Regions from separate parts of the Aliiglaciecola aliphaticivorans genome, predicted to be linked through region 2. Evidence: predicted binding sites of a transcription regulator. Region 2 holds the regulator's gene; the other holds the start of a gene.

Region 1 (4,436 bases), on a different contig from region 2:
ACATATGGGCGGTTTTTCCGAGTTCACGACTACTAGCGCCAAAAGTACGCGTATTTATTGACTATTTTACAGCGTATTTTGGTGATATTCCTTATTGGGATTTGTGACAATATTCACTGAACCTTCATATGTGAGTGTTATTGTTGACATAATTATTTGTGCAAATGAAACAGAGGTAGGAAGGTATGTCGTACAAATTTCCGTTGTTAATGTGGTTGTGCCTGTTTGGTACGCAACTTTATGCTAAGCCAACGATTATCGCCCACCGCGGAGCTTCTGGGTATTTACCAGAGCATACCATAGAAGCCGCCGTCCTCGCATTTTCCCAAGGGGCGGACTTTATAGAACAAGATTTGGTCTTAAGTAAAGACTTAATCCCGGTGGTATTGCATGATATTCACTTGGAAACCGTGACCAACGTCGAACAAGTCTTTCCTAAGCGTCATCGGACTGATGGTCGATATTATGCGTTTGACTTCACCCTAGAAGAATTGCAAACCTTAAATGTACATGAACGTACAACCCAAAAAGGCGAACAGGTTTACCCCCAACGTTATCATGGACAGTCACCATTCAAGATCGCCACATTTGAACAACAAATTAATTTAATTCAACAACTTAATCGTCAATTTAAACGAAACGTTGGCCTCTATGTGGAAATTAAATCTCCCCGTTGGCACCAAAAAAATGGTGCCGACCTTAGCCAAATAACACTCAATATCCTACGTAAACACGGTTTAGACAACCAAGACAGCCATGTTTACGTACAGTGTTTTGACTTTGCAGAAACCCAACGACTTAGCACTGAATTGCAGGCAAAGGTAAAACTCATTCAACTCATTGCGGAGAACAGTTGGCAGGAATCTGAGTCTGACTATGATTACTTAAAAACCAGCGAAGGCCTTAAAGCTATTGCTAAGGTCGCCCAAGGCATTGGGCCATGGATACCACAAGTATTCAATTTTCAACATAACAGACCCACAACTTTAGTTGCCAATGCTCACAAGGCAGGTTTGCTCGTTCACCCTTATACATTTAGAAAAGACGAGCTACCAAAAGAGTATTCATCCCAACAAACCCTAGAGATTTTATTTGAACAGTTAAAAGTAGATGGATTATTTACCGACTTTACCGATGAGGTAAAAAGCTATATCGATAAGCAGGTAAATGAGGTAAAGCCAAAAGGCTAAATTATTCTCGGGAAATAGCTCGCAAAACCAAATAGGCCCTGCGAGCTGTGTAAATTAAGGTTTGGCCATTCGAATAACAACGCGTCTGTTCTTAGCGCGAGACATCTTATTAGTGTTGGTGGCAGCATGACGACGCTCACCGTGTCCGGTGACCTCTATGCGATCAGGATCAACACCCATTTCAGTGAAATACGCTTTTATTTCTTCCCCTCGACGAATGGACAGCTGTTCGTTATTCCAACGACCGCCATAACTATCTGAATACCCGTCTAACAATACCAACTCAAGATCAGTATCTTCTTTGAGGTAATCCCCTATCATCTGCAAACGCTTCTTAGAATATTTGGTTAGATCTGTACTGTTACTGTTGTAACTCAATACAGTGTAAGCAATATCTTCAAATGCAAAGGGTAATAAATTGGCAACACACTCAGCAAATTCAATGTAAGGTTTTGCGAAGTTACTGGCATTCAACCCCACGGCTATACGATCAAAATCACTGTACCAATCTTGATAATAAAGGGTTGGCCAAAAGCCTTTTTCTAATTCGGATAACATTGTCCACGCCGCTTTTTGCGGTAGATCACTGTTGTATTGTTTACGAATGGGCATTTGTGCAATTTTTCGTTGCATTTGCCCTGGCATCCATTTGGGAGGCACAGAATAGACAGACGCCACCGAATAGGTGTTTGGCAATCGTAACATCTGCAGCTCAAACTCCATATTTAGCTGTTTCGATGCTGAGCTATAAAAAGCCGCCTCGCCGTAACCTGGTAGCTGATGACTTAAAGTACATTGTAAGCGACTTTTTTGACTGACCTGCCACTGAGAATCCTCAATAGGTGCAGCATAGTGTCGCAAGCTAGCCTGACTAGCAAAGCTTAGGGTTAAGCCCAAAAAAATCGCGCAGGTTTTCATATCAAACACAAATCCAGTAAATGGGGTTTATTCATAGTAGGTATCGACATTTGAATCAAAAAGTTTAATCCCCTAATGTGTATAGATAATAACCAACTACTACTAACGAATGCAAATGCTTACCAACATATTCACAACTGAACTGGTACAAGGCTGTAAAGGTTGACATAATAGCAAGCTATTTTGTCAATTAGTAAGGTTATCATGTCTGCGCCAATTCACCTGTTGAACCAACGATTTAGAGGGTACTTCCCAGTCGTCATTGATGTCGAAACAGCTGGATTCAATGCACAAACTGACGCTTTGTTAGAGTTAGCCGCAGTCACATTGAAAATGACAGCCAGTGGAGAGATAGAGATAGATAAAACCTTCCACTATCATATTAATCCGTTTGCAGGGGCCAACCTCGAACAAGCCGCCTTAGACTTTAATGGTATCGATCCCCAATGTGCTTTACGGGGCGCTATTGACGAAACAGAAGCAATTAAAAATTTATGTAAAGAAATTCGTAAAGAACAAAAAGCAGCAGATTGCCAACGTTCTGTAATTGTTGCTCATAATGCTGCGTTCGACCAAGGCTTTGTCAACGCCGCAATTGAACGGTGTAATATTAAACGCACTCCTTTCCATCCATTTGTATCATTCGATACCACTAGTTTAGCGGGTTTAACCCTAGGTCAGACGGTGCTTGTAAAAGCTTGTGAAGCGGCAAAAATTGAATTTGATCAGCGTGAAGCCCACTCGGCGCTTTACGACACAAAGAAAACAGCGGAACTATTTTGTTATATGGTTAATAAGTGGAAAGCCCTGGGTGGATGGCCCATTGAGTGAGCGATATTAACCATATAAATTTGACTTAGTTGGCAAGCAGTAGAGGTTTTTAAGGCGATAAAACAAAAGTGAGGCCGAAGCCTCACCTTAACGAATCTAATACTGGAAGGGATACCCTGCCCTAGCTAATATGCATTACTCATCAGAATCGGAATCAAGGTTGTGCATTTCCAAGTTACTCAACTCTGTTTGAATCATCGACTTTTTCGCCCCTTCAGAACGGGCTCCATCGACTCTTTCTAGATACACTTGGTCGATATCACCGGTAATGTAGTCACCGTCAAATACTGATGTTTCGAAGCCAGTGATAGCCGTGTTCTCGGCACTTACGGCTTCAACAAGATCTTGAATATCTTGGAAAATAAGGCCATCAGCTTTAATTAACTCGCTAATTTCGTCGATATCACGTCCATATGCAATTAACTCATTGGCACTGGGCATATCAATACCATAGACATTTGGAAAGCGGATTTCTGGCGCAGCTGAGGCAAAATACACCTTTTTAGCCCCTGACTCACGAGCCATTTCGATGATCTGCTCAGAGGTAGTACCGCGAACAATTGAATCATCGACTAAAAGCACATTTTTACCTTTAAACTCAGATTTGATCGCATTCAACTTTCGGCGCACAGACTTACGTCGCAAGGTTTGCCCAGGCATGATAAATGTACGACCGATATAGCGATTTTTCACATACCCTTGTCGATACGGCAAATCGAGTTCAATGGCTATCTGTAACGCTACATCAGAAGAGGTTTCAGGAATAGGGATCACCACGTCAATGTCTAAATCAGCCCATTCTTTAGCTATTTTTTGCCCTAGTTTTTTCCCCATATTGACCCTAGAAGCATATACGGAAATGCCATCGATAAATGAATCAGGGCGAGCAAAATACACAAATTCAAAAATACAGGGAACATTTTTAGGGTTTTGAGCACATTGTTTTGTAAACAATTCCCCTTCTTCGGTTACGTAGATTGCTTCACCAGGCGCAACATCACGAATAAAGGTGAAACCAACTGCATCTAAAGCTACACTTTCAGAGGCAACCATATATTCATCGCCCTGCTCGGTCTTACGCTTCCCTAATGCAAGTGGACGTATGCCATATGGGTCTCGAAATGCAACCATACCATTGCCGATAATAGCGGCAACTACAGCATAGGCTCCGCGAATTTTCTTATGTACATTAGCAATAGTGGTGAAAACATCTTCTGGGGTTAGGGTTAATCCTGCACTTTGTTGTAACTCATGGGCAAAGATATTTAGTAATAATTCTGAATCAGAGGTGGTATTAATATGCCGTCTAGCAATTCGAAATACCTCATCTTGTAAATCATGGGCATTGGTCAAATTCCCATTATGGGCAAAGGCGATTCCAAATGGTGAGTTAACGTAAAAGGGTTGCGCCTCTGCAGAGCTTGAAGAGCCAGCCGTAGGGTAACGCACATGGCCAATGCCAAACTGCCCCGTTAATCGCTGCATATGGCGGTTATG
Region 2 (4,436 bases):
GCTTGCAAAATAACATCCATCAACTCAGGTGTTAACGTTCGTTGCCCATTTCGCATAGTATCGAAAACGTTTTCGGCACCATGACAAATGTCCACCAGCTCAGTGAGCGACAAAAACCCTGCCCCCCCTTTTACCGTGTGGTAGCCACGAAAAATCGCATTCAATAAGTCAGAATCATCAGGGTTGTTTTCAAGATCTACAAGCTGCTCTTGCAGTTGCTCTAGTAGTTCACCTGCTTCTACTAGAAAGTCCTGTAGAATCTCTTCATCAACTTCAAAAGACATGAATAAATACCTCTTAAAACCCTAGACTAGACAATAAGTCATCTACATCGTCTTGACTGGTAACTACATCATCTCGCAATTCTGCATCAATAATAGGTCCTTCAGCTTTCACCACTTCTGTTTCAGCTTTAGATTTATGAGGACTTTCATCTGCTTTTGTGATTAATGGACTGGTTTCAGAAGCACCAAAGACTTTCAACATATGGACTAAACTATCTTCCACTTCTTTTACAAGTTCAATGACTCTGCGTATCACTTGTCCGGTAATATCTTGATACCCTTGAGCCATCAGTATATCGGTTAACAAGCCTGTCAATTTATCGGTATCTTTTGAAGACTCCTCCAACAAAGCATCCAAGTCATTGCACAAGGATTTAAATTCACCCAGTTGCAATTCCCTCGTCATCAGCTTTTTCCATTCCGGTAGCAAATTACTAATTCCGGAATGCAGTTTTTCAGCAATTGGCATACTCGCTTCCACGGCATCCATTGTATTATTTGCTGCTTTTTCGGTCGTTTCTAAAACATAATTGAGACGACTTTGCGCATCGGGAATATCTTCGTTGGCTAAATCTGAAATACGTTCGTCGAGTTGAAAGCTGTTCAGGGAATCATGAAGTTGGCGGGTCAATTTCCCCACCTCTGCAAATAATTCAACAGAATTAGTTAACGAGGTTTCTTCAAGTAATTCACTGGCTGCCTGGTTATCTCCACGCTCCAGCAACTCAACTAATTTTTTAGCATCATCAAGAGACATTGGAGCTTTATTAGAACCGGTCATATAGACACTCCTAACTTCATTACAGATTAATTATCAACCAAGTCTCTCAAAAATTTTGTCTAGTTTTTCCTTTAACGTTGCCGCAGTAAAAGGCTTTACAACGTAACCGTTTACACCGGCTTGCGCGGCCGCAACAATTTGCTCTTTTTTAGCTTCAGCAGTAACCATTAACACAGGTAAATGTTTTAAACTATCATCTGCGCGTATTGCTTTGAGCAAGTCAATTCCTTGCATTCCTGGCATATTCCAATCAGTTACCACAAAATCAAAGTCACCTTGTTGCAGCATAGGTAGTGCGGTACTGCCGTCATCGGCTTCTTGAACACTGGTATATCCCAGATCTTTAAGTAAATTTTTGATGATACGTCTCATCGTTGAAAAGTCATCAACAACAAGAATTTTCATATTTTTATCCAAAACTATCTCCAATGAGGATTAAATCAAATGGTGTTTTATTATTCTTCGCTTAATCGCCAAGATTGCATTTTGCTTTTCAGTTTTAGCATTGCTTGACTGTGAATTTGGCTCACTCTAGACTCACTGACTTCGAGTACTTCGCCAATTTCCCTAAGATTCAACTCCTCATCATAATACAATGACAAGACGATTGCTTCTCGTTCTGGTAATGTCGTGATTGCATGGGCTAATGCTTTTTGAAATGAACCTTGTAGTAAATCTTGAAATGGCGTATCACTGCCTTTATTTTGCTCAGTAGAAATAACATCTTCAGTGATGCCCAAGTCTTCGATACCGATAATTTTGCCAGCGTTAACTTCATTCAACATTTGATGATATTCAGCTAAACTGACTTCTAACTTTTCAGCGATGTCTACGTCTCTGGCATCTCTACCTGTTTCACGTTCAACCTGATTAATAGCTTGGGTGATTGCCCGACCATTTTTGTGAACAGATCTTGGTGTCCAGTCGCCTTTGCGGATTTCGTCTAACATGGCACCGCGAATACGGATCCCTGCAAAGGTTTCAAAACTTGCCCCCTTAGAGCCATCGAAATTTTTTGCAGCTTCAAGCAATCCAATCATGCCAGACTGAATTAAATCATCCACTAAAACACTGGCTGGTAACCTGGCTAACAAATGATGCGCAATACGCTTAACCAAGGAAGCATGTCTTTCTACAAGTTGAGCCAAATCGGCTTGTTGTTGATAAGCTGCTGCCCTTTTATTCACCGTTGCCCACCTACCATTTTCTCGCTGACAAGTTGTTCTAGGAAGAACTCTAAATGCCCACCTGGTTGATTAGGGATTGGCCAATGAATAGCTTTATCTGCGAGTCCTCTAATGGCCACAGATGCTGGTGAACCTGGATATGCATCTACAATGGCTTTTTGTTTGCGAACGGATTTTCGAATATTTTCGTCGTAAGGAACGGTAGCGACGAGCTCTAGCGCAACATCAAGAAAGCGGTTAGTCACTTTAGATAACTTAGCAAATAACTCTTGACCTTCGCGCATATTACGCACCATGTTAGCCACAATTTTAAAGCGAAACACACCATGCTCTCTATTCAGTAACTTAATCAGAGCATAGGCGTCAGTGAGTGACGTTGGTTCATCACATACCACCATCATGATATCTTGAGAGGCTCTGGAGAAACTTAACACCATATCGGAAATACCTGCCGCAGTATCGACAATAAGCACGTCTATATTAGTGCGCAATTCACTAAATGCTCGGATCAGACCAGCGTGTTCCGTCGGACTAAGCTCCGTCATTGATTGGGTACCGGAGGTTGCCGGCGCAATCAAAATCCCATGGGGTCCCATCACTAAGACTTCATCTAAGGTACACTCACCAGATAAAACATGGGAAAGATTTTTTTCTACTCGCAAGCCTAACATGACGTCAACGTTTGCCAACCCTAAGTCAGCATCCAATACCATGACGCGCTTGCCCATTTTAGCCATTGAGATAGCCGTATTTAAGGTGATATTAGTTTTACCCACTCCACCTTTGCCACCGGTTACCGCAATCACTTTAATTAATCGAGATTGATTCATTCGTCTTAAGCTTCTCGCTTGGTCGTCGATCATATTGCTAATGCCGATTTATTCTGTTCTGAATTAGCAGTATGGATCAAACCATATTTTTTATAAAGCTTAGCTGCTGCAGAGATTAAAAACTTCGCATCTGCAACTTTAATATCTTCCGGGACTCGTTGCCCATCGGTTAAATAGCTTACAGCTAGCTTATGTTCTATTGCCACACTTAACGCTTCTCCGAGACTATAACTCTCATCGAGCTTGGTTAAAATACATCCCTGCAAATCAGTTGTGCTAAATGCACTAAGAGTATGTTCCAACACTTTATATTGAGCATTGGCTTGAATTACAACATACTTCTTGATGTTAGCACATGAATGCTGATTTAAGGTATCTAACTGCTTGATTAAGCGAGAATCTCTTTGCCCAAAACCGGCAGTATCAATTAAAACCAAACGTTTGTTGCGTAGTTGAAAGAGTATATCTGACAATTCTTCTGCGTTTTGTGCTTTTTTTACGCTACAGCCAATAATTTTACCGTAAGTTGCCAATTGTTCAAAAGCTGCAATACGATAGGAATCAATTGTCACCATGGCAATTTGGTCTGCGCCGTACTTTTGTGCGGCTCTAGCAGCCAATTTTGCAATAGTTGTGGTTTTACCCGTGCCCGTAGGTCCCACAAGGGCAACCACTCCTTTGTCAGCAAGAATAGCATTACCCGTGGTTTGAATACGATTAGACAATAGTTTAAGTAAAAATAACCATGCTTGTCTTTCATCTGCATTTTCGGGGGTATAAGACACTATGTCATCGGCAATTTGGCTACTTATGCCCATATCAACTAATCGTGAGGTTAAATATCCATGCATAGGATGAGCACTTTGACGCTCTTGCTTGAGCAATCCAGAAACTTGAAATTGAAGAACGTTTCGTAACGAATTCAACTCGCTCTTTATTTCACTTATGGCGGAACTTGACACCGTTTCAGGGGTAGCATTTTTTACCTGACTTAGGTTATTCACGTTGTGAACATGGCTTTCACTCTGGGCATCGGAAGAATTCGCAGCGGCTTGCTTTTCGAGTAATTCACGCAAACTGTCTGGGCCAGTATCACCAATAATTTCACTTAGGCTGGGGACTTTTTGCTTACTAGCTGGTGCACTTTGCCCTTGGGTCAATTTAGCGCTGCTAGAATGTGACTGGGCATGCTTCCCAGTGGTTGCGCTACTATTCACACCGGTGCTAGGTTGCATATTAATGTGATTAGGTTCGCCAATGGCTTCCGGTTTTGCTTGATCGTATGCCGCAACAATCTCAATTCCTTCCGAAGTTTTCTTGTTGGACATAATCACTGCATCTCCACCAAGTTCTT

The links. The regulator FliA, encoded in region 2, starts transcription of late flagellar genes. The targets are predictions, from matches to a motif close to CTAAAGNTNNNNNNNNNNNNGCCGATA.
Region 1: the regulator FliA is predicted to act here: its motif matches at 2,150-2,176, upstream of ACYVIL_RS08530 (flagellar protein MotY).

Annotation. Positions count from the first base shown of each region.
Region 1 covers NZ_BAAGTF010000015.1:56,049-60,484, reverse strand. The annotation lists gene ACYVIL_RS08540 (LysR family transcriptional regulator) at 1-107, shown strand, start outside; gene glpQ (glycerophosphodiester phosphodiesterase) at 186-1,190, shown strand; gene ACYVIL_RS08530 (flagellar protein MotY) at 1,245-2,108, opposite strand; gene rnt (ribonuclease T) at 2,313-2,939, shown strand; gene purF (amidophosphoribosyltransferase) at 3,075-4,436, opposite strand, start outside.
Region 2 covers NZ_BAAGTF010000097.1:44,995-49,430, reverse strand. The annotation lists gene ACYVIL_RS21970 (chemotaxis protein CheA) at 1-284, opposite strand, end outside; gene ACYVIL_RS21965 (protein phosphatase CheZ) at 298-1,065, opposite strand; gene cheY (chemotaxis response regulator CheY) at 1,099-1,482, opposite strand; gene ACYVIL_RS21955 (RNA polymerase sigma factor FliA) at 1,521-2,252, opposite strand; gene ACYVIL_RS21950 (MinD/ParA family protein) at 2,249-3,115, opposite strand; gene flhF (flagellar biosynthesis protein FlhF) at 3,112-4,436, opposite strand, start outside.